4 regions of the Effusibacillus dendaii genome follow, and region 2 is predicted to be linked to each of the others. Evidence: riboswitches for the same ligand, from Rfam matches in the RefSeq annotation. Region 2 holds a riboswitch; each other region holds the start of a gene.
The links. Region 2 has a riboswitch for cyclic di-GMP ahead of skT53_RS14485 (phosphatase PAP2 family protein). Riboswitches for the same ligand answer to the same signal wherever they lie in the genome.
Positions count from the first base shown of each region.

Region 1: another riboswitch for cyclic di-GMP. It lies ahead of skT53_RS10130 (tetratricopeptide repeat protein); the one in region 2 lies ahead of skT53_RS14485 (phosphatase PAP2 family protein).
Region 3: another riboswitch for cyclic di-GMP. It lies ahead of skT53_RS10300 (EAL domain-containing protein); the one in region 2 lies ahead of skT53_RS14485 (phosphatase PAP2 family protein).
Region 4: another riboswitch for cyclic di-GMP. It lies ahead of skT53_RS19215 (Spo0E family sporulation regulatory protein-aspartic acid phosphatase); the one in region 2 lies ahead of skT53_RS14485 (phosphatase PAP2 family protein).

Region 1 is NZ_AP023366.1:1,870,351-1,877,660, forward strand. Features, by position in the region: gene skT53_RS10120 (bifunctional metallophosphatase/5'-nucleotidase) at 1-191, opposite strand, end outside; gene skT53_RS10125 (long-chain-fatty-acid--CoA ligase) at 274-1,860, opposite strand; gene skT53_RS10130 (tetratricopeptide repeat protein) at 2,045-2,926, opposite strand; cyclic di-GMP riboswitch class I at 2,988-3,088, opposite strand; gene skT53_RS10135 (HD domain-containing protein) at 3,233-3,814, opposite strand; gene skT53_RS10140 (YktB family protein) at 3,811-4,464, opposite strand; gene skT53_RS10145 (glycosyltransferase) at 4,482-5,720, opposite strand; gene skT53_RS10150 (mismatch-specific DNA-glycosylase) at 5,816-6,373, opposite strand; gene skT53_RS10155 (cupin domain-containing protein) at 6,447-6,779, shown strand; gene bioB (biotin synthase BioB) at 6,828-7,310, opposite strand, start outside.
Region 2 is NZ_AP023366.1:2,700,623-2,707,932, forward strand. Features, by position in the region: gene metK (methionine adenosyltransferase) at 1-737, shown strand, start outside; gene skT53_RS14470 (sensor histidine kinase) at 966-2,138, shown strand; gene skT53_RS14475 (response regulator) at 2,125-2,829, shown strand; gene skT53_RS14480 (glycosyltransferase) at 2,884-3,318, shown strand; cyclic di-GMP riboswitch class I at 3,401-3,489, shown strand; gene skT53_RS14485 (phosphatase PAP2 family protein) at 3,705-4,220, shown strand; gene skT53_RS14490 (GGDEF domain-containing protein) at 4,357-6,537, shown strand; gene skT53_RS14495 (patatin-like phospholipase family protein) at 6,538-7,310, opposite strand, start outside.
Region 3 is NZ_AP023366.1:1,894,342-1,901,651, forward strand. Features, by position in the region: gene skT53_RS10270 (aminopeptidase) at 1-1,089, opposite strand, end outside; gene skT53_RS10275 (hypothetical protein) at 1,288-1,500, opposite strand; partial or broken gene skT53_RS18865 (Fic/DOC family N-terminal domain-containing protein) at 1,655-1,804, shown strand; gene skT53_RS10280 (Fic family protein) at 1,814-2,155, shown strand; gene skT53_RS10285 (hypothetical protein) at 2,203-2,454, shown strand; gene skT53_RS10290 (DUF4097 family beta strand repeat-containing protein) at 2,496-3,764, opposite strand; gene skT53_RS10295 (fumarate hydratase) at 3,856-5,391, opposite strand; gene skT53_RS10300 (EAL domain-containing protein) at 5,485-6,246, opposite strand; cyclic di-GMP riboswitch class II at 6,296-6,378, opposite strand; gene bacA (undecaprenyl-diphosphate phosphatase) at 6,567-7,310, shown strand, end outside.
Region 4 is NZ_AP023366.1:2,168,696-2,176,005, forward strand. Features, by position in the region: gene skT53_RS11655 (hypothetical protein) at 7-426, opposite strand; gene skT53_RS19215 (Spo0E family sporulation regulatory protein-aspartic acid phosphatase) at 692-898, opposite strand; cyclic di-GMP riboswitch class I at 945-1,028, opposite strand; gene glmS (glutamine--fructose-6-phosphate transaminase (isomerizing)) at 2,772-4,604, opposite strand; gene glmM (phosphoglucosamine mutase) at 5,041-6,381, opposite strand; gene skT53_RS19220 (Spo0E family sporulation regulatory protein-aspartic acid phosphatase) at 6,770-6,961, shown strand; gene skT53_RS11680 (response regulator) at 6,958-7,310, shown strand, end outside.

The DNA.
Region 1 (7,310 bases), 830 kb from region 2:
GCGTTCACAAGCCCCATCGTCGCATCCGTTTCAGGGGCCATTCGGTCTGCATGATCGCCTATGTCAAACAAAAAAACCGTCTCGTTTCTGGCCGACAAATGGTTTCGCAATTGCCTGATCTGAGTGGCAAGCGTGATATACGCATCCAAATGACTGTGCACATCATTGGTGTGAATCAGATGCAGATCCATTCTCCACCTTCTTCCCCAACAAGCTCTTTTTTTTTATTATATAAAAAAACCCCGATGGAATATCGAGGTTTTTCGAATTTGTTTATTTTTGCGACTCATCTCGCAGCGTCCGTCTCAGGATTTTACCTACCGCGGTTTTCGGCAGTTCACTGCGGAATTCATAGAGCCGGGGTACTTTGTATGCGGCCAACCGTTCCCGGCAGAAATGGTTCATCTCTTCCTCCGTCAATTGCGTACCCGGTTTGGGAACTACAAACGCTTTCACCGTCTCTCCTCGATACGGATCGGGAACACCAACGACAACCGCTTCCAGTACATTCGGATGTTGATACAGCACCTCTTCCACATCACGCGGATATACATTAAAACCGCTGGCCAGGATTAAATCTTTCTTCCTGTCAATGATGTAGTAGTACCCTTCGTCGTCCATTTTGGCAATATCCCCCGTGTGAAGCCAGCCGTTTTTCAACGTTTCGGCTGTTTCCTGCGGCAGATTCCAATATCCTTTCATCACCTGCGGACCGCGAACCACCAGTTCGCCTTCTTCCCCAGGTTTCAGTTCGGTAACCCCGTCATGCAGATCGACGATTTTGGCTTCGGTAAACGGAATCGGTTTGCCAATCGAACCGGCTTTCCGTTTCTCAATTGGATTAAAATGGGTAACGGGCGACGCTTCTGACAGACCGTACCCTTCAATCACTGTGCCTTTGGTTTTCACTTCAAATTCTTTAATGACTTCTACCGGGAGCGGAGCCGAGCCGCTGATGCAGACACGAATCGAATCCACTCCGTATTCTTGCGCCTTCGGATGAGCATTGATGGCTATATACATCGTCGGCACACCAGGGAACAGGGTGGGTTTCGTTTGCTTGATGGTGTTCAACACCTCTTCAATTTCAAAACGCGGCAGCATAATCAACTGGGATCCCGTCAAAATCCCCATGTTCATCGTGGTGGTCATGGCATATACGTGGAAAAGAGGGATTACGCTGAGAATCCGTTCCTGCTCCACGTCCTCCGAAACCATAAGCAAGGATGACTGTAAAGCATTCGCCACTACGTTTCGATGGGTCAGCATAGCCCCTTTCGCACGTCCTGTAGTTCCGCCCGTGTATTGCAAAACCGCCACATCGTCCGACACTGTATTCGGCTGCGGAACGGGTCCTGCAGCGCTTTTCACAAACGATTCAAAATTGACGGCTCCTCCTTCATAAGACGTTCCGACCGGAGGCAATTCGACCACAATTTTTTTCACCAAATCATCTGCCACAGACGAGTTCATAACGACAGGCAGCAAGGGAGCAAACACCACAATCGCTTTTGCACCCGAATCCTGAACATAATGTTCCACTTCGCGCGGCACCGACATGGGACTAATCTGAACCACAACGGCACCCGCACGCAGAATTCCGTAATAGGCAATCACATAATGCGGACAATTCGGCAGCATAATCGCCACCCGGTCCCCTTCACCGATTCCGGCCTCGGCAAGGGCTGCCGCAAACCGGTCCACCGTAAAAAACAATGTTTTATAATCAATTTCTGTTCCGTGAAAGTAGATCGCTTTCCGATCCGGATACCGCTCGCTGGTCTGTGCCAGCATAAGCGGCACTGTCAAATCCGCCATGCCAGTTTCCTCAAAAGTGGATGATGTCCCTCTCGTACTCATGATAACCCTCCTGTATCCCCTGATCAAAATAACGAGCATAAATGAATGAATATTCATTTATGAATGACTATTCACTAGTTTAGCAATCTTTCACTAAAACCACAATACATTACTACTTGAGTGGGAGAGTAAGATTGTAAAAAGGAGTCCGCTATGTAAGCGGACCCGAAGCTGAAAAATATCTCTATTTATATGCCAGACGCTCGATCTGTTGCTCACACGCCAGCAATGGCCCTGTTTGTCCCGTTTTCGCAAACAAATGTTTCAACATATGCAAAACCTCAAGTTTAAGTTGCCACATATGGGGTTCACAGCATACAGGAAAAACTTTCTTTAAATAATGAATGGCGCCCATCCAATCTTTTTGCTGTGACAACACCAGGGAAAGGGACAACGCCGTCTGTACCTGCTTGGCGTCAACTCCCTGTTTTCGCCAAGATTCATAAGCCATCAGGTAGGCAGCCACAGCCTGCTCCGTTTTACTCTGACGTTGAAAAGTCAGTCCATATAACTGCCATATACAAGAAAAAAGCGTGTGTGTATCGTCTGCCCCTCCATACAGGGCCATCAGACACCAATCCTGCGCTTCTTCCCACTGTTCCATTTCCGCACAGCATACCGCCAGAAGATAATCGATGAAAACCAGTCCTCTATCGTCTTCGGTGCCGTTATAATGTTTTCTTGCCAAAATCGCTGAGTCCTTTGCTTCTTCCAGATATCCCAACCGGTAATAGGTCATGCTCAGAAACAGGAACAAAAAGCCATCTGTCTCAACCGTTGATTCAGATGCTAAAAATTTTAGTTTCAGCTGCAGTAATGAAATATCATAAATGTGCCACTTATCTTCATCGACAAAAGTACTCCCATCCCGCTCCAACAGCCGATGGATTCTAATTTCTGCCAGTTCCACCACCTGTTGTTTCATCGATTCAAAAAGAACAAGCGTATTTAACAGCGACCCATCTTCACGCCCCAACTCATCCAGCATTTCCGTGAAACAAGAATCAAACGGGTGTTCCTTTTCACGCACCGATTGCCAATCTTTAGGAAGCAAATGCAAGTTCATGTTTCACACTCCCCAAACAAAAATGTCTGCCTCAGAGGCAGACAAGGGAATGTGCTGCCACTGCGGCGGCCCGGCTGTCATAAAAAGCGCAGAACGACTGCAACTTTTCTTAGACCCGCAGCTTTGCGTCATCACCTTTCGATGATTTTGCCCTTAACATCAGTGTCGTTCAAAAAAATCACATTTTTAAAATATCTTAAACAAAACGCTCCGAATTTCCTTCTACACTATAAAAAATGCGACAAAAGTCCCACCTAAAGCGGGCTTTCTGCACTCGAAACTCCCAATCCCAGCTCGAACTCCTGCTCAGGAAGAAGCAACCGGCTCACCGCGCAGCCCCAAATCATCCGCTCTGTCTTTTAATGCATCAATCACAAACTGAATATGCTCATCGAGACTGATTCCCAATTCTTCCGCCCCTTTGTATACATCATCGCGTGACACGCCTTTTGCAAACGCTTTGTCTTTCAGTTTTTTCTTGACCGCCTTGACATCCACGTCAAAAATGCTTTTGCTCGGCCGAACCAAAGCTACCGCCGTGACAAATCCCGATAATTCGTCGCAGGCAAACAATGTCTTGTCCAACAGAGATTCCCGTTTCACTCCCGTGTATTCCGCATGGGAAAGGATCGCATGAATCACATCCTCCGGATATCCGAGTTGCTTGAGTATTTCGCATCCTTTGTAGGGATGCTCTTGCGGAGTTGGATATTGCTCATAATCGAAATCATGCAGCAAGCCGACAATAGCCCATTTTTCCGCATCTTCACCAAATTTTTCAGCATACGCTTTGACGGACGTTTCCACCGCCAGCGCATGTTTGATCAAGCTCTGACTCTTGGTGTATTCATTTAAAAGCGACCATGCCTGTTCCCGATTCAATCTCATCGTTTCCTTGCCTCCATTGCTTCTTGTCTGCCGGCCAACGACAACCTGTACAGCGGCGCCAATTGATACAAGGCTTCTCGAGCTTTGTCCAGAAACATTTCGCCTGACATGCGAACCGCCTCTTGTTTCGGGATGTCAATGCCCACCAACAGTTCGCCGTTTTTATTTTCCAGCAATCGCTTGGTAAATTGCCCGATTTTGTCTTCCATTTGGGTATGCGGCACCGGATCGGGATGAATATGGTCATCGTACCATAACATCTGATTGGGAATCTGCCGCTTGATATCAGGCCAGTTCGCGGCCAGTTTTTCAGCAAACTGTTTTTTGCTGACACACTCGTAAATGATCGCAAACTGTACAAACGCATGGGTAGCCCACAATCCAATCTGAAAATGGGGCAGCATTTTGTAACCGCGCGGATTGGTTGCAAAGCTTACCCAGGAATCGTTTGGTGGATTGGTTTTCCGTCTGGCATGTTTGGCCACATGGACAAAAAATTCTTCCCCGTACCACGCCGACAAATCAGGCGCCAAAACCTTTCCAATCGATTCAAACTTGGGCCGGACACGCTCTTTCAAGGCCGCCATCCGCAGCTCCAGTCCTTCCACCTGAAACACTTCAAAATCCGCTTCTTTCCACCCGGTAAACATCGTTCTCACCACTCCTCTTACTCTTGTCCCAACTGTTCAAACAGTTTGCTTAGCTGATCTGCCACCGTCTTTACTTCAAACATCCGCAGATCGTTCGTTTCCGCCTTCTGCTGAAACAGATCCAATCGTTCCGCCATCGCCAAAAGTTCCGCTGCAATCCGCTCAGGATCGCGCGGGTCAATGACTGGGAAAGACTGTTCCCGCAAAAGGTTTGCCGTTGTTCCTTTTTCCGCCGTTATTCCCAGAATCGGTTTTCTGGCGCCAAAATAATCAATCAGCTTGGAAGGCAGAAATATATTTTCATCGCTTGGCGCGTCGATCAGCAGTAAAATATCGCTCTGTTTCATCTTCTGCAGACTTTCCAGATAAGAGACTTGGCCGGTTCGTTCGATTGTGGTTTTCAACATGTCTCCGTATTTGGAAAGCAGGGGAACAAATGTCGATTCCACGTTGCCGACGATCTGCAAATGAATTTTCGCCGCTGTCTGCGGATGCTGTTCGTTTAACAAAGCCAGCGCTTTCAGGATCGGTTCCGGTGAACGCAATCCGTAAAAGTCGCCGATATAGGACAATACGATTCGGTTATCGTGAGAGCCGGCAGCCGGTGATTCCCCTTCCGATGGCCCGTACAGCCGTTCATCGAAGCAATGCGGCAGTACAATCGACCGGTCTGTCACATCTTCATCCGGATAGGAAGATGCCACCAATCGGCGAATCTCGTCCGTCGGAAACACAAAACGGTCAGCCGCCCGAATCACTTTTGCTTCATTGCGCTCTTCCACCTGGTGCATGACAGGCAGCGGATATCGGTTGTAAGGATTGTGCGCCCACGGATCACTGAACTGCGCTACCCAGGGAATCCCGAGCCTCTGTTTAAACTCGTAAGCCACCAGATGACTGATGCCCGGCATCGAACGTGAATAAATCAATTGAAACGGCCCTTGCGGCTTGTAATGAAGCAGCACCTGACGCAGCCATCTGTCGTTCATATCCTGAAACATGGAAGAACCTTTCTGGTAGAGCCGCCGCACGATTTTGTTGACCGGTTTCGGATTGTGGTAACGGTGCACCGTCAGGTTCTCGACATCCATCCATTGGCCCATTGTCTCGTCTTTGCGAAAATCGGGATCGTCGCCCACCGCCACCAAATCGATCTGGTACCGCTTGGCCAGCTCAGGCAGCAGTTTCCCGACCAGGATTGATTCGGCAGACAACACGGGGGGCGCGAAATAAGAAATTACCAAAATTCGATCCATCACTTTCTCCTCGATTCCCATTTGATTGTGCACATTGGGGCCTGAAATTCGATCTATTTCCAAGACAGGTTTCGCGAATTTGCGATAATTTTTCTTTACTTCGGGATCGAGTAAGCCAGTTCCTTCAAATCTGTAAAAATTGCCACCACGTCAGCCAATTTCATACGAACCAATCCGCTGGTAGAGGGGGCTACAAAATCAATGACTCCTTCTACTTGCGAGGGTGACTGCACGCCCCAAGCGGCCTTTTTCAAGCCCGTATATTGGAGGTATACTCCCTTCCCGACGAAGCAAACCACTTTCGGCTTGTAACGAGTTATTTTTTCCCGAAGCGTTTGGCGCCCTTCCTCATATTCCCGCTTTGTAATTTCTTCCGCCGCTCGAGTCGGCCGTGCGACAATATTGGTAAACCCGTAACCGAGTTCATACAGACAGGCATCCTCTTCCGCCCGATATTTGCGCGGCGTTAAACCGGCCTGATAAAGTACCGTATAAAACCGGTTTCTCGGGTTGGCATAATGATGTCCCGTCTCGCTCGACCGCAGGCTTGGATTGTACCCGACAAACAAAATCAGCAGCCCTCTCTGATATGATCCGGAATCGGCCTCACAACAACGCCACCCCGCTCTGTGTCTTTTGTTCACATCCCGCATAGCTTTGCCTGTCCCTGCAAAACCTATCGATAATCATGCGCTGCTGATTCCCCACATTTAACGAGGTGATCTTATGTCCAAAGCAGAAACTGTTTTTCAACATGCGGTTTTTGACGACCGCTCTGTCTCCAAAGTGAACAACTTTACAGGTCACGACCTCACCACGAATACCTATTATTTTAAACCGGGCCAATCGATGGGGTACCAATCGACTGCAGGCGGCGACCAGGTTTATGTCGTATTGCAGGGAGAAGGACAATTTTATTTGAACAACGGGCAAGAAGAAACGATTGATGTAGAGTCCGGTTCGATCATGTACATCCCGAAAGGCGTGTCCTTCAAAATCGTCAACAATCAGTCAAGCGATCTGATCTGCACAGGTGTTCAGCACCCAGCGCATCAATAATGCCGATACCCCCCGGATTTCCGAGGGGTATCTTGTTTCATGCATATTTTACAATGCGCACTTTTCAATTTCAAAACCGAGATCCTCAATCATTTGCCAGTCGGCCACCGGCTCCTGTCCGGCTGTGGTTAAATAATCGCCGACAAAAATCGAATTGGCCGCATAAAGTCCCATCACCTGCAGATGACGAAGATTCACTTCCCGGCCTCCCGCAATCCGGATTTCCTTGGAAGGATTGACGAACCGCATCATGGCAAGCAGTTTCAAACACTTGCGCGGATTCAACTCACGCACTCCTTGAAGCGGGGTTCCGTCAATCGGATTCAGAAAATTGACCGGGATCGAATCGGCATCCAGTTCCCGCAGGGAAAACGCCACCTCAACCGCCTCCTGGTCGCTTTCTTTCATGCCAAAAATCGCGCCGGAACAGGGAGAAATCCCCGACTCTTTCACCTTCTGGACCGTATCTACACGGTCTTCGTATGTATGTGTCGAGGTAATGTTAGCGTAATTTTCAGCGCTTGTATTTAA
Region 2 (7,310 bases):
CGCATAAACTGGCTCGCCGTCTGTCAGAGGTACGTAAAAATGGAACCCTGGATTACCTGCGTCCGGACGGGAAGACGCAAGTATCGGTCGAGTATGAAGGCAACAAACCGGTTCGTATCGATACCATTGTAATCTCTACCCAGCATTCGGAAGAGATCAGCCAGGAACAGATCGACAAAGATCTGCACGAACATGTCATTCGACCGGTTGTTCCGGCGGATTTGTTGGATAATCAAACCAAATATTTTATCAATCCTACAGGCCGTTTCGTAATCGGCGGTCCGCAGGGGGATGCCGGTTTGACCGGACGGAAAATCATTGTCGACACATATGGCGGATACGCGCGTCATGGCGGCGGCGCGTTCTCGGGCAAAGATCCGACAAAAGTGGATCGCTCTGCTGCCTATGCAGCCCGTTATGTGGCTAAAAATATCGTGGCTGCCGGCCTAGCTGACAAATGCGAAGTGCAGCTCGCGTATGCAATCGGCGTAGCGCGCCCTGTATCGATCATGGTTGACACGTTTGGGACGGGGAAAGTGGATGATGAACTGATCGTTGGCCTGATAAAGAATAACTTTGATTTGCGTCCGGCAGGCATCATTAAGGAGCTTGATTTGCGGCGTCCAATTTATCGTCAGACAGCCGCTTACGGTCATTTTGGCCGTTCCGATTTGGATCTGCCTTGGGAGCGTACAGATAAGGCGGCGACTCTCCGACAACAGGCGGGACTATCATAAACGGATAAAATTTTTTTGGTGTCACCCCCAAAAACAAAATTGTCCACCGAATTTCTATAGCATATCACCCTTACCCCATTGCACTGAGGGCATGGCATTTACGCCGTGCCCTCAGACTTTTTTCGACATTGTATGGTATTGGTTGACAAAAAACAGAACCAGATTGCAGGAAAATAGGTCTCTGGTATTGAATAAATAGGTCAAAAGAAGTAGAGGAGGTTTCGATACGTGTCGCCACAACTTGACACACGAATCCTCGACAACGCCATATCAGCGACTCTGCGTGCAATTGAACAGGGGAAGTACCAAATTTATGAAATCGCGGATGTATCGCGCAGTGAGTATCAAGCATTGGAACGGGATTTGGCCGCTGTTCAATTGCAGGTTTACGAGACGGTGAAAAACGTCGACCGACTGGAGAGCGCACTGCGGAAAGCACGGCAGCGATTGGCGCTTGTCAGTAAAAATCACGCGCAACACTCGGAAGAGCAGGTGCGAGAAGTTTATATAGAAGCAGAAAAAGTGCAACATGAACTTCTTGCTGCACAGGAAAAAGAAAAACGTCTTCGGCGGAGGAGAGATGAACTGTCGCTCCGGCTCAAAAACTTGGGGGATCTGGTTTCGAAAGCGGAGGAACTTGTGACCCAGCTTGGTGTTGCTTTTAACTACCTGTCGGGTGAACAAAAAGAGATCGACGTGATGCTGCAGACCGTTGAGGAAAAACAATACTTGGGCAGCCGGATGATTCAGGCGCAAGAGGAAGAACGCCGGCGGTTGGCGCGGGAGATTCACGATGGGCCTGCCCAAATGATGGCGAATGTAGTGTTGCGTGCGGAATTATGCGAGAAAGTGCTGGATCGGGACATTGACCGCGTCCGGGAAGAACTGCAAGATCTGAAACAGATGGTGCGGGACAGCCTGGCGGAAGTTCGGCAAACCATTTTTGACTTGCGGCCCATGGAATTGGATGATTTGGGACTTGCCCCCACATTGCGCCGTTATCTGACGAAATTTCAGGAAAAATACGGGATCCAGACCGATTTTGCCCTGGTCGGCAAAGAGCGAAGGCTGTCAGGGGCGTTTGAAGTGGCCATTTTTCGTTCTGTTCAGGAAGCCCTTAACAATATAGCGAAACATTCCGAAGCAACGCTCGCTTCCGTTAAGCTGGAGTTGGAAAATCCGGAGATTCTTGTGCACATCCTTGATAACGGCAAGGGATTTGATTTGAAAACATCGAGAGGCAAGAAAGAACAGGGTCATTACGGGTTGTTGGGGATGCAAGAGAGAATTCAACTGCTAGGGGGTAAGGTTGAGTTCCGAACCAGGATCGGAGAGGGAACCAAAGTGATTATTACTCTTCCGATAACGAATCAAGGAGGCGTTCAAGTTGACTCCCCATAGTCCGATCAAAATTGTACTGGCGGATGACCATGCACTCTTTCGTCAGGGACTAAGAAGAATTTTTGAATTGGAAGACGATTTTACCATTTTGGGAGAAGCGGTAGACGGACAGCAGGCGGTGACGCTATCTGCCAACCTGCAGCCGGATGTTATCCTGATGGACATCAATATGCCCCAAAAAAGCGGCGTGGAAGCAACCAAGTTGATTAAGCAAGCCTACCCTGCCGTTAAAATTTTGATATTATCCATTCATGATGATGAGGCATATATTTTTGAATCCATTCGGGCCGGTGCCAACGGTTATCTTTTAAAAGATGTCGAATCGGAAGTGTTAGTAGAAGCTGTCCGGCAAGTTGCAAATGGAACAGCGTTCATTCACCCTCAGATTACCACCAAATTATTAAACGAGTTTAAACGTCTGAGCTACAACGCAACTGATCACGCATCCGCTCATGAGGAGGCGGCGGCAGCCGTTGAACAGGAGACATGGCGGGAGCTTTTGACGATTCGAGAGATGGAAATCCTTCGTTTAATGGCGGAAGGAAAAAGCAACCGAATGATTGGTGAGGCGTTATTCATATCTGAAAAAACAGTGAAAAATCATGTCTCTTCTATTTTAGGTAAACTTAATGTAGACGACCGCACGCAGGCGGTCATTGCAGCAGCCAGGAACGGTTGGGTAAGGTTATGACGAACGCCTAATAGAGGGCGCGCATATAGTGACACCACAAGGGAGGTGTTCGGTATGCTCGCTCTTTTGATTTGGGCGTTCGCTGCTTACGGGATTGTCGCCGCGCTCTATCAGGTGGTTCGACTTTATGAATCCCCTTCGATCAGTGAAGGTCACAGGTTTACGTTAGTATTGGTGGTTCGCAACGGAGAAGCGTACGTGGAAGGTTTACTGCGTTTTTTGTTGGTGCGTTCGTTTTTCTTAAAAAATGATCTTCATATCCTTGTGGTGGATACCGGCTCAGAGGATTCGACCCGGGAAATTGTCAGTCGTTTGCAGGAGAATTATTCAAGAATTGAATTGATCGGAACTGACCGGGAATACGACGGGGGATTGCTGGAATCTGTGTGGTCATCAGCAGATCAGGATAGTCCTTTTGCCCTATATGATCTTCGGAGCTGGAAAAACACCAAAAGAATTATCCCTTATTTTAAAAGGGTTTTCGGTTAATGAGGAATTTGTATAAAAATAGTCGTGCAGACCTATGTACTATTTTGTCGACACATGTAAAATTAAAGACAAGGAGCGAGTCAATCATCAAGGGCAAACCTCGTCGAAAGACAGGGACGCAAAGCCATGGGTCTAAAGCTTCCCCAAAGCAATGATAGCCAGGCTGCTGATTGTTCCGGGTGAATTGCTCAATCCCCCAAAAGGTTTCCTCATTGACCCTTTTGGAATCCCCCTACCCCCCACAAACTAAGAGGTTCCTTATTCCAAGGAACCTCTTAGTTTGTGTTTTCGCTGTTTTTGTTTTTCATCACCCTTTCACACGATTTTTATAAAAACTTAATACTTTAATGCTATCCTTATAGAAGAGAATTTTGAGGAGTGAAATTATGCAGCGTATGGCTGAATGGATGGTCGGAAGAGACATCCGGGCGTTCCGCTGGATTAATGGCGCCTGCAAATGTTCGTTCTTTGAACAGTTGATGCCTGTAGTTACACATCTGGGTGGAACTGTTTTCTCGATTGGCATGTCGCTGGTTTTTTTGCTGCAGAGTGATCCGTATTGGCGCTATGAAGGGGTTCATTTGGCGATCAGCCTGTTGTTTAGCCATCTGATTGTGGCCGCTTGTAAAAAGCTGCTGCCGCGCCATCGTCCCTATCAGGTTCTGGAGAATGTATTTACGGGACGAAAACTTCTGACAGATGCATCATTTCCATCTGGCCATTCAACAGCCGCCTTTTGCTCGGCGACTGTTTTGTCAATTGCGTTTCCCGTCTTGTCTCCGGGTTTGTATGCACTTGCGGCTTTAACCGCCAGTTCACGTGTATATTTGGGACTGCACTATCCGTCAGATGTGGCGATCGGCGCTGTATTGGGGACAGCGGTCCCGCTTTGGCTGGCATGACTGTGCCAAAGTTCTTCTATGACCGTACAATAAGGATTTTTACTTAAATTTACAAATAATTAACCATTTAAATAAACTCCATCGGTATACTGATAAGACAAAATGTGGAATTTTGTCGAAGAGGGCGGAGAGAACGATGGGGAATCGACAGAAGAGTATTTTGTTGCTGGATGATAGTTTTATAAACGAAAGGTTTTTAAAACGATTGAATGGACAATTGAAAAAAGGTCAAGTGGGATTCATTTATCTGGACATCAAACGATTTGGTGATGTGTACCAGACCCGTGGACAGCTATTTTGCAATCGTGTATTGCAGACGCTCAACCAGATCATTTTGAGGTTCGAACAGGAAAAATGGGAAGGATGTTTCTCCCGGCGAATGTTAGGGGATGATCTGTTTTTATTTTTTCTTTTGCCAGATCAAAAAGTGGATCTGTTTTCTGATTTTGCGTACCGATTGCGGACCGAAGTGGAACAACAACTGAATGCGGAATTGAATCTTCCCGAAAAGGAACTGGAATTATATGTAGGAACATCGATCTTTCATTCCGTATCTTCGAAAAACATCTCAAACGAACTGTACCGCGGTTTGAAACAGGCGATGCAGGATGCGAAAAATGAAGCTCAACTGGAACAGATTGAGCGACGGAAGGAATTTTTCCGAATTCTTGAGCAAAAATTGATTCGAGCTGTCTATCAGCCGATTATATCGCTGTTAACCGGTGCGGTCTACGGATATGAAGCTTTGGCAAGAGGGCCGCAGGGAAGCGGTTTTGAAGCTCCGCTCGACATGTTTTCATATGCGGAACAGATGGACAGCTTGTATCATCTTGAAAAAGTTGCCCGGGAACAAGCGATTTCCGGATTTCGGTGTGGGGAAACAAACAGTAAGCTGTTTATCAACCTAAACGCAAACGTGATCAATGATCCGTTTTTTACTGCGGGTGAAACGGCAAAGTTATTACGCAGAGTGAATTTGACACCACAGCAGATCGTTTTTGAAATCACGGAGCGACAATCAATCGAAGATTTTCCGTCATTCGTTAAAGCAATCAATTATTACCGCAAACAGGGGTATCGGATCGCAATTGATGATGCGGGGGCGGGCTATTCCTCCTTACAAGCGATTGCGGAAATACGTCCCGACTATATCAAAATCGACCGATCAATCATCCATCAGATTGACAGTCATCATGCCAAACGGATTCTGTTGGAGACACTGGTAACGTTTGCGACAAAAATGAACTGTAAAATTATTGCCGAAGGTATTGAAACCACACAGGAACTGAACACGGTTCTCAAAATCGGGGTTCATTGCGGTCAAGGATACCTGCTGGGCCGTCCGAAGGCGGGATTTGAGGAAGTTTCTGCTGAAATTGTCAAGCTGATCAAGCGAAATCAATATGTGCCGACAACGCAGGGATATTCCGGCGCTTTGAAAGATATTGTCCGTCCTGTCAAAACGTTTGAAGAGGGGACCGTGACGCAGGAGATCGTGTCCTACTTTAATCGCTTTGAAGACGAAAGTGGTGTCGTGATTGTTCGTGAAGGCCGGCCGATCGGTTTAATCATGCGGGAAAAACTGTTTCAGGCGCTGGCCTCCCAATACGGCGTTCCGTTGTATTGGAAACGTCCTGTGTCAAAACTGATGGACGGAAATCCGATTATCCTTGACGAAAATACAGGTGTGGAAGACGCATCCAGAATCGCCATGGTAAGGGATCATCAGCGAATCTATGATCTGTTGATTGTCACCCGGGAAGGCAACATTTTAGGCGTGGTGACGATTCACTCCATTTTGGATACGATTACAAACGCGAAACTTGAGTATGCAAGAGACATGAATCCGTTGACCGGATTGCCCGGTAACCGATTGATAGAGATTGAATTGGATAAACGTATTCAACTTGGCCAGGATTTCTCTGTTATTTATGCCGACCTGGATCGATTTAAGGAATTTAACGATCGATGTGGTTTTCGGGAGGGAGATCAGGTAATTCGTGGATTGGCCAACTTGTTGCTGAGCGTTTTGTCAAATGCTTCGGTGAAAGATGATTTTCTGGGCCATATTGGCGGCGATGATTTTATCATTATCACAAATCATCCGAGCCCGCAGGAAATTTGCCGCCAAATTATAGAACGTTTTGACAACGAACAATCCGGACACGGCCCCACCATTTCACTGGCGCTCTTGCGCTGTTCGGGAAATGACCTGAAGGGGTTTTCCGCCGAACAGTTGTCGAACCAGGCGGTTCAAATAAAGAAGATCGCAAAGAGCCAGGCTGGCAGCGCTTTTGTGGAAAGAGAAATGTCTTAGCTATGTGATAAGATTTTTAATTTCTGAAATCTGTTTTTGGGTATGTGTATAACCGATTTGGATGCAGAGTTCCAATTTTGAAAAGTCCAGAATGTCGATTGAATCTACTTCCGGGTGGAGCACAAAGTCTGCCTTTTTGCGGATTGACTTCGATTGGGTCGCCAGGTTGATGTTGATCACTCGGGTCATAAGCGAGGACAGCGAATCGAAGCGGGAGCGAACCGGATTGGCAAATACCAGATTCACCGCAATCACCTTGTCAGCGCCTAACAAGCGTGCCGCGTCAACCGGACAGTTTTCCAGGAGGCCGCCATCCACAAACATTCTGTTGCGGTACATAACAGGTTGGAATAGAATCGGTATCGAGAAACTTGCCTGCACGGCGTCAGCTAACAAGATGTCTGTCACGATGTCCCGAGCGGTGTCGTCCGTGTGCAATGGGCGCGAAGAGAATATGACAGGTTTGGCTTGTATAATGTCTGTTGCGAGAAATGCGACAGGCATTTTTAGTTGGGACATTGAAACGTTTCGGGTTTTCTTTGCGATCATATTGCGCAGCCGTTTTCCTTTAATTAAACCGGTAAATCGTGCCTGCCTCCCCATTGAGCGGAGAATGGACCAATAATCAAAATCCAGGTAATGTTTTCCGATAGTAGGAATTAGCTTAATTAATTGGCTGCTTGTAATTCCATATGCATAAAGTGATGCGATAATCGCTCCGACGCTTGTTCCCGTCAAACAATCGATCTGAACGTTTGCTTCTTCCAATGCAA
Region 3 (7,310 bases), 810 kb from region 2:
TTCCAACTCCGGCAACACGAATAAACCATCCTTGCGAATCAGCTTGTCGTCAAACCAGATTTCTCCCCCGCCGTATTCAGGCCTTTGAATCAGCACCATATCCCAGTGGATGGCCGACTCGTTGCCATTGGGAGCTTCGTCATAACATTGGCCAGGGGTGAAATGGAAGCTGCCTGCGATTTTCTCGTCAAACAGAATATCTTTCATGGGATGCAGGATATAGGGGTTGAATCCGATGGCAAATTCCCCAATATATCGGGCTCCTTCATCCGTATCCAAAATTTTATTTATACGTTCCGTATCATTAGCGGTCGCGTTGACAATCTTGCCGTTCTTAAACTCCAGCCGCACATTTTCGAAAGTGAATCCCTGGTACGGTGTGGGCGTATTGTACGCAATGATCCCGTTTACCGAATCACGAACAGGCGCTGTAAACACTTCCCCGTCCGGAATATTAAATTCGCCGTCACATTTGACGGATCCGATTCCTTTTATCGAAAACGTCAGCTCGGTACCGGGTGCCACAAGTTTTACACGATCTGTGCGGTCCATCAGTTCTTTCAACGGGTCCATCGCTTTCGACATTTTCGCGTAATCGGCCGTACACACATCAAAATAAAAGTTTTCAAACTCTTCCGTACTCATCCCCGCCAATTGAGCCATTGACGGACTGGGGTAGCGAAGCACCACCCACTTTGTCTTTTTGACGCGCAGTTGACTATGCACCGGGTGTTGATAAAGCGATGAGTAAAGGCGCATTTTATCGTCCGGAACGTCGGACATTTCAGATATGTTCTGTCCGCCACGAACTCCAATGTAGGCCTGCATTTTTGACATTTGGTATTTGTCAAAATCAGCCCATGTCTGAATCTGTTCCTCGGATGCTTCCATCAACATTCTGCGGATGACCGCATTATCCCGCAAATTGACAAACGGATGACCGCCTGCTTTATGTATCGCTTTGACAATTTCATTAATGAGCGGCGGTTCGATGCCGAACGCCTCCACCAAAACGTTTTCCCCTTTTTGCACGTGAGTTGAATAGTTTACCAGCACATCAGCCAGTCGAGTCATTCTCGGATCCAGCATAAGCGTCCCCTCCTTGATAGCGTGACCTAGATCACGGACGATCTATCCCGCGTTGTTGACAAGGATGTCAACGTTTTAGCGGGGGGTCCTTAATTTTTGTACCCATGTCTCTTTTATTGTAGTCCAGTCAGTCGGTGTTTACTACTCATTGTCTTGGCAAAGAGGGGAATTTTGTCAACTCGATTTGATGTCAACCGCTTAGTAGGTTCCTTCGTCCGGACCTTCTTCCGGCTGTAGATTGCCATCCATGATCTGATTGACTGTAGCGGCCAGATGGTTGCCGTTTGCTTCCGCCTCTTCCGGCCGCATGCTCTTTGACAGTTGATCCTTGTATTGAAGAAGCTCCTGCCGCTGTTCTTCGAAAATCGATTGACTCGCTTGCTCCCTGTTTTGACCGTTTTGATCGACCATAAGTAAAACCCTCCTTTGATAATGCTTTTACCTAAGTAAATTGTCCCCCTTTTTCCGGATTCAACCCCCTCTAAAAACCAGATGTCAAGACTACCGCTACATCCGTCCAGCGGCTTTTTATTTTTGAGCAAATTCCAAGGTACATTCTGAACTTCTCCTGAATCCCGTGATGCTTCATGAAGCTTTACAATCAACAAAAATTGAGGGCACACAAGTTACGCTCGACGAAGTGTTAGAAGTGGAAGCTCAGACTCGAAAAAATAATAAAGACATTCAGGAAGTGCTTAATTACTATCAAGCATTGCGTGGTGGGATGGATTCTCTAAGAATGTTACCGATCTCCACAAGGCTTTTCAAACTGTTACATGAGACACTCTTGTCAAACTACGTTCGCGGCAGTAACCGTTCCCCCGGCGAATATCGAAAGATACAGAATTTTATCGGACCAGAGGGGTGTACAATAGAAACTGCATCTTTTATACCTCCGGAACCTCAACTGGTTAACAAGTATATGGACAATCTTGAAACACACATTAACGATCCAAAAGATGATCTAGGTGAGTTGACCCGCGTGGCTATTATTCATGCACAGTTCGAGACAATCCATCCTTTTCTCGATGGAAACGGAAGAATCGAATCAGCAGTAATTTCCTGACATGCTGGACACCAAATCGCACACAATAGATTCAGGAGGTGTTGTTTATGTGGGAAACTGTGACCAACATGATTCCGACGGCCAACCGGATGATGTCTGCCCGTGGTCGGGACAGGGACAGAGGCATAAGCATTACGACCGCTATGATAATTGGAGCCGGTGTAGGTATTGCAGCCTGGGAAATGATGCGGCGCAACAATTCGATGGGACAAGCGGCCAAAAACATGACTCAGGGCAACAACGGCAACAACACCGACTTGAGTCAAATGGCAACCGAAGTGATGGACGCCATTCGATAATCAGCACACAAAAGAGGGTGCAGAACCTTCGGCACCCTTCTTTACAAATTCGGATTCACCGTAATCGAACCTGTTTCCGTACGAATTAAAAGTTGGTACGTTCCCCTGCCCAGTTTTTCGCTAACTTTGGATTCGTTCGGCTTATTGGACTGCATCGGTCCCTTAATGGTTCCGCTGCTTGATTCCCCTATAAACTCCACATCTGAATCTTTTGGAATGCGCACCATCACATTTCCGCGCTGCGAGTTCAAAACCCAGGTTCCGCCCACTATACTTTCCAGCGTAATGCCTCCACTGCTGGAGTTTAGTGTGACAGCTTTTTGCAGATTGGCAGCATGAATCGGACCATTTTCAATCTGAGCTTCCACGTTTCCAGCTACCGTATCCAGGTCGATTATGCCATTTCGGCTGGTTATATTAAGATCGCCATCAATCTTTCCCGCCTTGATTTGACCAAATGCGTTGTCCAATTGGACATTCCCCTTAATATCATGAACATCCAGGCTGCCCGCTTTTGTTTTAATTTCCACATCTCCCAAAATGGAAGCCGCTTTAATTTGACCGTTGCCATCATCCACTGTCGCGGTGCCCTTAATATCCTGTAAATCCACCTTGCCGGACTGTGAACTTACCACCACATTGCCGACATGATTCAAAACGGTAACGTTGCCCGTATCGGTCAATAACTGTACGTCAATGTTGTCAGGAACCAACAGCTCCAGATCCACTCCCGTGATCTTGGAAGAAGCGGACCAGGCCGGGTCAATTTCAACCCGCAAAGTTTCCCCCTGCGATATCAGAGGGGTCAGCGATTGCGCCTCTTGATTGGCTTGATCGCTCTGCAGGTTTTGCACCCGCACTTTTGTTTTCAACTGGATCGTCTGCGAATCGGAGGGACGAAGATCAATGGTACCCACCCGGTTGAATATTTCCATCCGTTTGACCGATTTTGCGTCAAATTTCATATCCGGCAGACTGATCCTCTTTTCCGACAAGGCGTCCCGCAAATTGACAATGCTGGATTGCACCAATCCCTGGATGCTTTGCTGCGAATAGACAACCAGCGAAAAAACGCCAACCAGGCACAGCAGTGCAATGCTGCGTGCGTCAACCCGTATTTCTTCATTGATCTTCAGTTTTTTGACCGCATATAAACTCCACAAGAGTTCGGCTCCCAACGCGAACACGATTACCGGCCAATACGAGAGGACTTTAAATATGATCTGCTTGTCCGACAACTGATCAAACAGCAGCAATCCTCCCAGCACCAGTAATGTCAGGGCGCTTGTCAGAGTTCCTACTTTTCGCATTGCCACAACCCCAGTCGTTGCCACAGCGCAATAAAGCTAGCAGCGGCAGTGAAATAACAGGAAGCCGACTGAAGTCGGTCGGCGCCTGCAATTATGCGAATACCGGTTCTTTAAAATCGGACAGCTTCTTCAACGACTCTTGTTCCACATCCGCATGCAGCGAGTTGCCGTGTGAATCCATTGTAACAATCGCGGTAAATCCTTCTACCTGCAAATGCCACATGGCTTCGGGAATTCCAAATTCGTCAAGAAAATCAACACCGTCTACATCTTTTACGCACTGCGCGTAATATTGAGCCGCTCCACCAATCGCATTCAAATACACAGCCCCATGCTCTTTCAACCCGGCCAGCGTTTTGGCTCCCATACCGCCCTTCCCAATCACTGCCCGGATGCCAAATTTTTTGATAATATCCGCTTGATATGGCTCTTCCCGGCTGGATGTTGTAGGACCGGCCGCTTTTACGTGCCACTTGCCTGTTTCGTCTTTCAGCATCACAGGCCCACAGTGATAGAGCACTCCTCCGTTCAGATCAACGGGACAATCGTGATCCATCATGTACTTGTGGAAGGCATCCCGACCCGTATGCATCGCCCCGTTAATCACAACCACATCGCCGACTTTCAGACTGCGAATCTGTTCTTCCGTAATGGGCGCCTGCAAAACGACCTGCCGATTATCGCCAGCAACAGCCGTTTCCTGAACCTGACCGAGGTCCACACTGTCGCCTGTATAAATCCAATCTTCAATTACACCGGTAGCCGGGTTGATTTTCACTCCCTGCCGGCGGTACGCCCAGCAGTTATAAGCGACCGACACATAAAAAGAAGCCGGCAACCTGTTCATTACACCGATTTTACAACCCAAGAGCGATACGTTTCCGCCAAATCCCATGGTTCCGATCGACAGCTTGTTGGCGTTTTCCATGATATATTCTTCCAGTTGCCGAAGTTGTTCGTTCGGGTTTACATCATCGACCCGCCGGAAAAGTTGCTCTTTCGCAAGCGTATATCCGCTGGTACGATCGCCGCCAATTCCAACTCCAATAAACCCGGCGGAACATCCCTGTCCTTGCGCCTGATAAACGGCATGCAGGATGCATTTTCGGATCCCGTCCAGGTCACGGCCCGCTTTGCCCAATCCTTCCAATTCGCACGGCAGCGAATATTGAATGTTCTTGTTTTCGCAGCCGCCTCCTTTCAGAATTAAGCGGACATCAATATAGTCCTTCTCCCATTGTTCAAAATGGATGACAGGCGTGCCCGGCCCCAGGTTATCCCCCGAGTTCTTACCGGTCAGCGAGTCTACTGAATTGGGACGCAGTTTACCCAGTTTGGTAGCTTCCACAATTGCCGCGAGGATCCCTTTCTTCATCTCGATCTGGTTGGCTCCTACCGGACAGTGAATATGAAACGTAGGCATCCCCGTATCCTGACAAATGGGGCCTTCCGATTCTGCCGCCATGATAATGTTTTCAGCTATCGTCCCCAATGCGATGGCCGAACGGGTCCCCATTTCTTCCTTCACCCTTGCGGCTGCTATCTGTTTACGCACATCGGCTGGCAGATTGGTTGATGTCTCAATAATCAATTTCAACATACTGTTTTGAAATTGTTGGCTGTTCATAATGGTTTCCTCTCCCTTTTTTATCGCTATTCCTATTATAAAGAAAAAGGTCCCCGCAGGCACCTTTTTTTCACTAGCTAAAATTTTCACTTTTTAAAAACGCGACTGAAAGCCAGCCTTCCATTCGTCCATCGGAATTTGCTCGATCAGGCTGGGTTTTGAAAAATAATAGCCTTGACCATATTCAATTCCCATTTCCCGCAATTTCTTTAAATCTTCTAACGATTCTATTCCTTCTGCGATGATTTGCAGGTTCAGGGAATCCCCAATTCGTTTGAACTGTTCGATCATAATCGCTTTGACACCGGATTTATGAAGATCGAATACGATTTCCGTGCAAATTTTCACGTAATGCGGCTTTAAGTTAAGCAACTCTACCATGTTGGAATTCCCTTTTCCAAGATCATCCATCGCTAGAGAAATGCCCTGCTCCTCTAAGAACGGCTTCCATAAAAAAACGGATGGCATATGTTCGGTAATCTCAAATACGACGGGGGTCTGTGCCACGCTGTTTAACATTTCAACCGCTCGCCGCATCGTATGACAGTTTACGTCCGCCTCGATATTAAAAAAGAGCCCCTTCTGCACAAACGGTGTCAGCTTATGTATATGTTCGGTCAACTTTTTACAGGACAAAAGTGTAAGATGCTCCAGAACACCGTGTTGGCGAGCCAACCGGAACATCTCGTCAGGCAAGAGAACTCCACCAGGCGAGCGGCTTAAAATTTCAACTGCTTCAACGCGGCCCGTACGTAAATCGACAATCGGTTGCACAGCCAACTCAAGAGTCTCGTGATATAAAATATTAAAAAGTATTACAGGCTTTAAGTCTTTTGGTATTGGTTCCTGTTGCATGTCGCACCTCGTCTGCAGCGGCTTTACAAATAAAAAAGCCAGTTCATTCTCATGAATTGGCCGGTTGCACTACTGGCTCCCGATCCCTCAAGTGCCCAACTACAAGTGACCGTTCATCGCTTCCCCAAAAGACATTCATTTTTGTGTTTTTATTTTATATGATAAAAATTTGATTTTCAATATAAATCAGTTACATTTTGGAAAATGACAAAATGCAACAAGTTTCAACTTTTTTAGCTGACTTTATTTTAATTTGCGTATTTGTAACAATCGAATGTAAAATAAACTAAATAAAATAAGGATGAGAAAGGATTATAGCCATGCATCTGCTAACTGCCGTAATACTTGGATTTATCGAAGGTCTCACCGAATTTCTGCCTGTTTCTTCAACCGGACATTTAATTCTCGCCGGCGACTTGCTGCATTTTCAAGGGGACAAAGCCAGTACGTTTGAAATTTTTATTCAACTGGGCGCCATTCTTGCGGTAGTGGTCATTTATTGGAGACGTTTTTTGAGTTTATTTGAACCCAGAAACCTAAACTTTACCAACACGGAGTCGCTCAATTTGCTGCACATTTTTGTGGCCATGCTGCCAGCCGGAATTTTGGGACTTATTCTTAACAAGTTCATCAAACAGCATCTGTTCTCCCCTTACACCGTACTGATTGGATTGGTGCTTGGCGGCATTTTGATGATTATGGCTGAGAAGTCCAGGAAATCAAAGTTTGCTACTGAACTTGATCAACTCACTTACGGACAAGCGTTCCGCATTGGTCTTTTTCAAGCATTGGCTCTCTGGCCTGGTTTCTCTCGTTCCGGCGCTACCATCGCGGGCGGTCTGCTGGTAGGCACCAACCGGAAAACCGCTTCCGAATTTTCCTTTATTATAGCGGTGCCGATGATGATTGCAGCAAGCGGACTTGACCTTTTAAAAAGTTATAAAACATTGTCCGCCGATGATCTTACGTTCTTTGCCGTTGGTTTTGTCGTCTCTTTTATAGTCGCCTTGCTTGCTGTGTTTTCGTTTTTGAAACTTGTTTCCAAAGTCCGGCTGACCGGTTTC
Region 4 (7,310 bases), 530 kb from region 2:
GGAATTTTATTCACTTTCGTCAATTGTGCCTTGTTCATCTATAAATAAAGCAGTAATACCCGTCCGTTTCTTAGCTAATAAAGGAAGTCTACTCCAAAGATTTCGGAACTGTTTAACATCGGGTAACGCTATACTGTACTTTGCAGTTGGGTCATCCATTCTCTGAAGTGTTTCAGCCAAGACCCCTAAGAAATAGTTTACGTTCATTGGATTAGAAGTCCCCAAGCCTTTTACCTCAATAATCCAACGTTCCGTTCCTCTTATTGCATTTATGTCAATTCCAGGAGTTTTTCCCCATGCAATCTGCGTTTCCCAACCGTTTGAATGGAGGAATTCCTTTAGGAATTGTTTGATATTGTCTTCAGAAAAGACGGATGACAATTCATTATCTCGCACATTTTCTTGATGAGTTACTGGTTCTACCAAGATACCCTCCGAGCATAAATAATTTCCCAGCTTACCATCTTTTCGCCGAATACGTTTAATGATTTGTTTTGTCTCCAATGACCTGCATGCCTGGTTTACCGCCTGTTGCGGCTCATTTACTCCTAATATGGCGTTGGTGATTTCCCGATCCGTTAAGCCCTCTTGAGTTTTTAAGAGGGTTATGTGTATCCCTTCTAATCCTTGAATTTTGTCGATTCATTCCTTACACTCTCACCTACCTTAAACCCATGCCGCACAAGCATTTTCAGTCATTCAAGAAAATGAAAAACCGCCTACATTGGCGGCAACAACTCCCTAAAACGGCACTTTTTTTTATACGTTCGATCTCATTCAATCGCACGTCTAACATTTGGCTTATTTTTAGCATATATGGGTGAGTTAAACAATCCACATCTTGACTCACACGAATCAATCGTTTCTTCAGCATCGTAATTTCTGCATCTAAACGCATGTGAACGCGACTTTCCAAATCACATTCCCCCTTAATAGGTTGGAGTTTCGGTAGCTGGCTGACATAGCATAAAACCTTAGCCCCTGTAGCTTTGCGTCACAACTTTTCAGTTGCTTTGCCTTTTTCACACGATGCGATTTGGTTATTTAGTTGTATTGACATAAATATACTATTTCCCCCGACCATTTTCAATATTTTCAAAAAACATTGAATAGCAACCGATTGACAATCCTATCAGTTGTTTATGTAATGGTCATAAATGGATCCCCATTCTATGACCTTTTCGTTTATTATGCGACATTTCCATGATCGATTGGAATAAATTGATTCAAGTCAGGCACAAAGTAAAAACCATCTCGGCTCAATTCTGCCTAGATGTCCTCCATATCAAGAAAATGGCTGTCGGCTACTTCCTACAGCGTTTTTCCCTTCAATTGATCATTCAAATACTCCACTCTTTTCGTGACTGGAGCCATGTAAAATTGATGCCCGTACAATCTTGATCCCCTCCCTCCGCTTCTCATCAGTTCTTCTATCTACTCTACCATTGTATGTAAAAATCAAGAGTTCAGATATGGCAAACATGTTTGAGCTGGTTTGAGCATTGGAAAGTCACGTAAGGTAAGGGAAAATCAGATGTTAGAAAATGAAGAAAATAGCCGAGGCAGAAACAGGAGTAGATCCCCAAATTTCGCTCAGCTCGTAGGCAAACATATTAAGCTTTAGGCAAACTTTTTAGGCTGTGGGCAATCTAAAACTGCTTTTTACACAAGTATGCACCGAAAATAAAGTCGTCTCGCCCATGTCACCTTTCCCCATCCACTCTCGCTCCTACAGCCACAAGGCTTCTCCGCCTCTCCACACCATATACCAAAAATTACCAATGTAATTATAGTCGTCATAGGGTTCTGGGAAAAACAGGGATTACGACGTGAAAAAACGGGGTCAAAAAAGCAATTAAAGTCGAACTAAGAGCAGGGGGAAAGGCAGGGAAACAGATTCGGGATAGGGCAACAGATAATCGGAGGAAATGATCGAGAAAAAACAGGAGAAAAACGTTTGAATCCTTTGTACCACAAGGATTTTCTTCGTCTCCCCTCCCAATAAATCCTCTCACCTGATTTAAGAAAAGAGCCGAGGAAATACAGGTGTGCATCGCAAAAAAAGTCTGCCCAAAACCTCCCCCACCCGCTCCTCTCCACAAACCAAATCGTATCAAGGCTTTTCCCGCTCTTTCATCTGTTTCACTTTATCACTCTAAACCAGTAAAAGTCTGCATGCAAATCAGAGTAAAAACCAGAGGAGACTTCTGAAAAACGAAGTGAAAAATAGCAAATATAGTTTGCCCGTGAGGACAGTGATAATCGGGAAAAACATAGGGAAAGAATGAGGCTTGGAGAAAGATCATCAGAGGAAAAAATCGGGGAAATGCCTGATTTATCAAGGGAAGCGGGACTTGCGTCCCATTTGCTCTGGAAAAAGAAAGCCGAGGAAAAACAGGAGTGGATACCTGATTTTCGCTCGGCTCGTAGGCAAACATATTAAGCTTTAAGCAGACTTTTTAGGCTTTGGGCAAACATATTAAGAGATGTACATTTGCCCGTGAGGACAGTGATAATCGGGAAAAACATAGGGAAAGAATGAGGCTTGGAGAAAGATCATCAGAGGAAAAAATCGGGGAAATGCCTGATTTATCAAGGGAAGCGGGACTTGCGTCCCATTTGCTCTGGAAAAAGAAAGCCGAGGAAAAACAGGAGTGGATACCTGATTTTCGCTCGGCTCGTAGGCAAACATATTAAGCTTTAAGCAGACTTTTTAGGCTTTGGGCAAACATATTAAGAGATGTACAAACAAGTATTCAATATGCCTTCCCTCACTCCACCGTCACGCTTTTCGCCAGATTTCTTGGTTTATCTACATCGTTGCCTCTTGCCACCGAAGCGTAGTACGCGAGCAGTTGCAAAGGAATCACCGACAGCACCGGTGCGAGGAACGGCATGGTGCGCGGCACGGTGATCACCTCGTCGGCATACTTGCCGATCTCTCCATCTCCCTGCCAAGCGAGTGTAAGCACGTACGCGTCGCGCGCTTTGACCTCGACGATGTTCGATACTGTTTTTTCATACAGATCGTCCTGCGTCACCAGCGCGATCACCGGAATCCCTTCCGTGATCAGCGCCAGAGTTCCATGCTTCAGTTCCCCCGCCGCATACGCTTCGGCATGAATGTAGGAGATCTCCTTCAGCTTAAGTGAACCTTCCAGCGCGACTGCATAATCCACGCCGCGACCGATGAAAAATGCGTCTTCCTTGTCCTTGTATTTCTCCGCGAACTGACGGAGGGACGGTGCGGTTTCCAGCACTCTTTCCGCCAATTCCGGAAGCCCCTTCAACGCTTGCAAAATCTCCGGCACCTGTGATGCCCCAATGGAACCGCGCTGCTGCGCCAAATAGCAGGCAAACAGATAGAGGACCACCACCTGCGTCGTATACGCTTTGGTCGATGCGACCGCAATCTCAGGCCCGGCCATGGTAATCATCGTATAATCAGCTTCCCGGTTGGCAGAGGAGCCAAGCACGTTGGTGATCGCCAGCACACGAGCTCCACGCTGTTTCGATTCCCGCAGCGCTGCCAGTGTATCCGCCGTTTCACCCGACTGCGAAATGACAATAATTAAAGTGTTATCCGGTACGATCGGATCCCGATACCGATATTCGGAAGCAATCTCCACATCCACCGGGATGCGAGTCAATTTTTCAATTGCCGCTTTGCCGACCAGGCCTGCGTGCCATGACGTGCCGCAGGCCACAATATGAATCCGTTCAATCGATGCCGCCTGTTCGGTCGTCCAATTCAGTTCTTTCAACACAACCCGCTGGCCATCCTCCGAAATGCGCCCGCTCAAAGTGTCGCGGATCGCACGCGGCTGTTCATGGATTTCTTTCAGCATGAAATGCTCATAGCCGCCTTTTTCGGCCGCCAGCGCATCCCATGTGACGTTGAATACTTCTTTTGTGATCGGGTTGCCTTCAAATGTAAAACATTCCACTCCGTCCGCCGTCAGAACCGCAATCTCCCCATCGTCCATTATATAGGTCGAACGGGTATACTCTAAGATTGCCGGAATGTCGGATGCGATAAAATTCTCTCCTTCACCCAGACCAATCACCAGCGGACTTTGCTTCCTCACCGCAATCAATTTTCCCGGTTCATCCTTTGCCATAATAGCCAGCGCAAATGCTCCGTGAATTTGTTTCAGCACTTGTACAACCGTTTGGAACAAATCCCCGTTGTACATTTCTTCCACCAGATGAACAACCACTTCCGTATCGGTTTGCGATTGAAAAATATGGCCTTTTTCCGTAAGTTTCTCCCGCAGTTCCAAATAGTTCTCGATAATGCCGTTATGCACCACAACAAAACGGCCCTGCTCATCGGCGTGCGGGTGCGCGTTAGCATCGGACGGACGGCCATGCGTCGCCCAACGGGTATGCCCGATCCCCTGCATACCAGCCAATACCGCCTCCCCTTTCACCCGTTCTTCCAATGTTGCCAAGCGGCCGACTGATTTTTGCAGACGAATCACACCGTTATCATAGACCGCAATACCTGCCGAATCGTACCCGCGATATTCCAGTTTGCTAAGACCATGAATCAAAACGTCTTGGGCTTGTCGATACCCGATATATCCTACAATTCCACACATGGAAACAAACCTCCTGAAAATGAGCATACGAAATCTACCGCTTTTCGCAAAAAGCGGTTTTCAATCGAGAAAACTGCCTGGTCTCTCCATAAGGGAAAAGACCGTGCAGACAGCTCCCTATTTACCCTTGAGCTGCTCTTGTCCCGACAGTCACCCATCGGATTTGAAACTTCTCTTTACGGCAGAGGGATTGTCTGCCGGGAGGCACCCGCCGAATGGTTCGCTAACCTCCTCCGCGTCAACTGCAACCCACCGTTGCAGTCCAGGCGCTTCATTACCTTTGGAAAAAATTCACGCCGTCCTCGATACCATCACCTCCCTTTCCTGATTACCCCATCCTATTCCGGTTCGACCAAATATGCGCTCCGCAGACATACGAAATGATGTTAGAACTTGTGAAACCCCAACGGAAGCAAAGAAGGAGCTTGCAGCCCCTTCACTTTCCAAGCTCCTTACGCACTACATTCGCGATTCTATCGACATATTCCTGCACCGTTTGTTCATTTGGCCCCTCGGCCATTACACGGATTAACGGCTCGGTACCGGAAGGACGCACCAATACACGGCCATCGTCGCCCATCTCCGCCTCGACTTCCCGAATCACTTGTTGTATTGCTTTATTTTGTTCCCAACCGTCTTTGCTGCCCACTCTGACATTGACCAACGCCTGCGGAAAGCTCTGCATGACGCTCCGCAGTTCGGACAACGGTTTCGCTTCCGCAACCATCGCATTAACCAATTGAACCGCACTTAAAATCCCATCACCTGTCGTGTTATGCTTTAGCAGGATAATATGGCCGGACTGCTCGCCGCCCAACTGGTATCCGCCTTTCCGCATCGCTTCCATTACATAGCGGTCGCCTACTGCCGTCCGTACCAGTTGAATTCCCATTTCTTTCGCCGCTTTGACAAATCCGACGTTGCTCATAACGGTCGTAACTACCGTATCATGCGCCAACTCGCCCGACGCTTTCAAGGAACGCCCCAAAATCGCCATAATATAGTCGCCGTCCACCAACTGCCCTTTTTCATCAACCGCGATCAGGCGATCCGCGTCCCCGTCAAATGAAAGTCCGACATCCGCCTTGTGCGCCAGCACCGCTTCACGCACCACTTCCGGATATGTCGAGCCACATTTTACGTTGATGTTGACCCCGTTAGGCTCCGCATGCACAACCACCACTTCGGCGCCTAATTGGCGGAACACCTGCGGCGCTACCTGATAGGCAGCTCCATTGCCGCAGTCCAATACGACTTTTAGCCCCTCGAACCGATTGTCAACAGTGGTCTGCAAATAATCGGCATACAGCGAAATTCCATCCAAACGCTCTGCAACGCGACCGATGTCGCCCGCGATCGGTCTTGGCATCTGATCTTCGCCTTGCAGCAGCGATTCAATCTCGTCTTCTGTCTGATCTAACAGTTTAAATCCGTCACCGCCGAAAAATTTGATTCCGTTATCCGCCACCGGATTATGCGATGCGGAGATCATCACACCTGCGTCAGCCTGCAGCGCCCTTGTCAGATAGGCGACCCCGGGCGTCGAGATCACTCCAACGCGAACCGCATCCACACCCACCGACAAAATCCCGGCCAACAGCGCGGCTTCCAACATATCACCTGAAATTCTCGTATCTTTACCGACGATGAGTTTCGCGTTTTGTTTTCCTCTCGTTAAAACATAGGCACCTGCCCGCCCCAACCGGTAGGCAATTTCCGCAGTCAATTCCGTATTGGCCACTCCACGTACGCCATCCGTCCCAAACAAACGTCCCAAATTCCGATTGCCCCTTTGTGCTAGAATTCTATGCACATTCTCCCATAGAACTGCAATTCCTGCAATAACTAGGATTCACCAGTAGATGATCAATTGACTCTCAAAAAACATAAAAGGAATTTATGTTTTTTGTTGTAATTTTAAAACGATAAATATTTCAGGCATTTCCTTTCGACTAATCCAGCGTTTGTTAGATAAAGGGAACAACTTGACTGTCCATACTCAAATAATCCATTTTGTTACACATTTGTTACACACTTATCATTGTTCTGTTACATCGACTCTTTATGATAATGTATAGGGAGCCTGTTAGCCTGCTTCGTATCAGACCGAAGGAGTGAATACAGGAGTGAGAAGTAAACAGACAAAAAAGGGCAATTGATCGCTGGTGGAAGATCTCCGCGAAAACTTGATTCAAACGGCAATGCGGCACGGTGATTTGCTGCACCCTGAAGTTATCAGTAAAAGTCAAGAGCTTGACCAGTTGCTGACACGATTATTACGGGAACAACTCCAGCTGACCCGTCTGACTTTTCCGCAGTCAGACTCATTACCATCAACAGGGAGGGGTAGATTTTGAAAAACATACTGTTAGTGGAGGATGACATTCTTAGCGCCAAGTTGATGCAAATTGTTCTTACGCGACTAGGCAATCATAATGTGATCATCTCTGAATCGGTAGACGAAATTTTAACGTTGTCACGCTCAGGCAGCGTCGATCTGGTTATCATGGACATTTCGCTGACGAGCAGTGAACTCGGGGGCAAACCGATGAATGGTCTTGAGATTACGCGCTTGCTGAAACAAGATCCGGCAGCCCATTCGATTCCGGTTATTCTGGCGTCCGCCCATCTGATGACCGATAATGCGGAGCGCATTGTAGAAGAAGTGGGGGCAGACGATTACATTCCGAAACCCTTGATGGATCA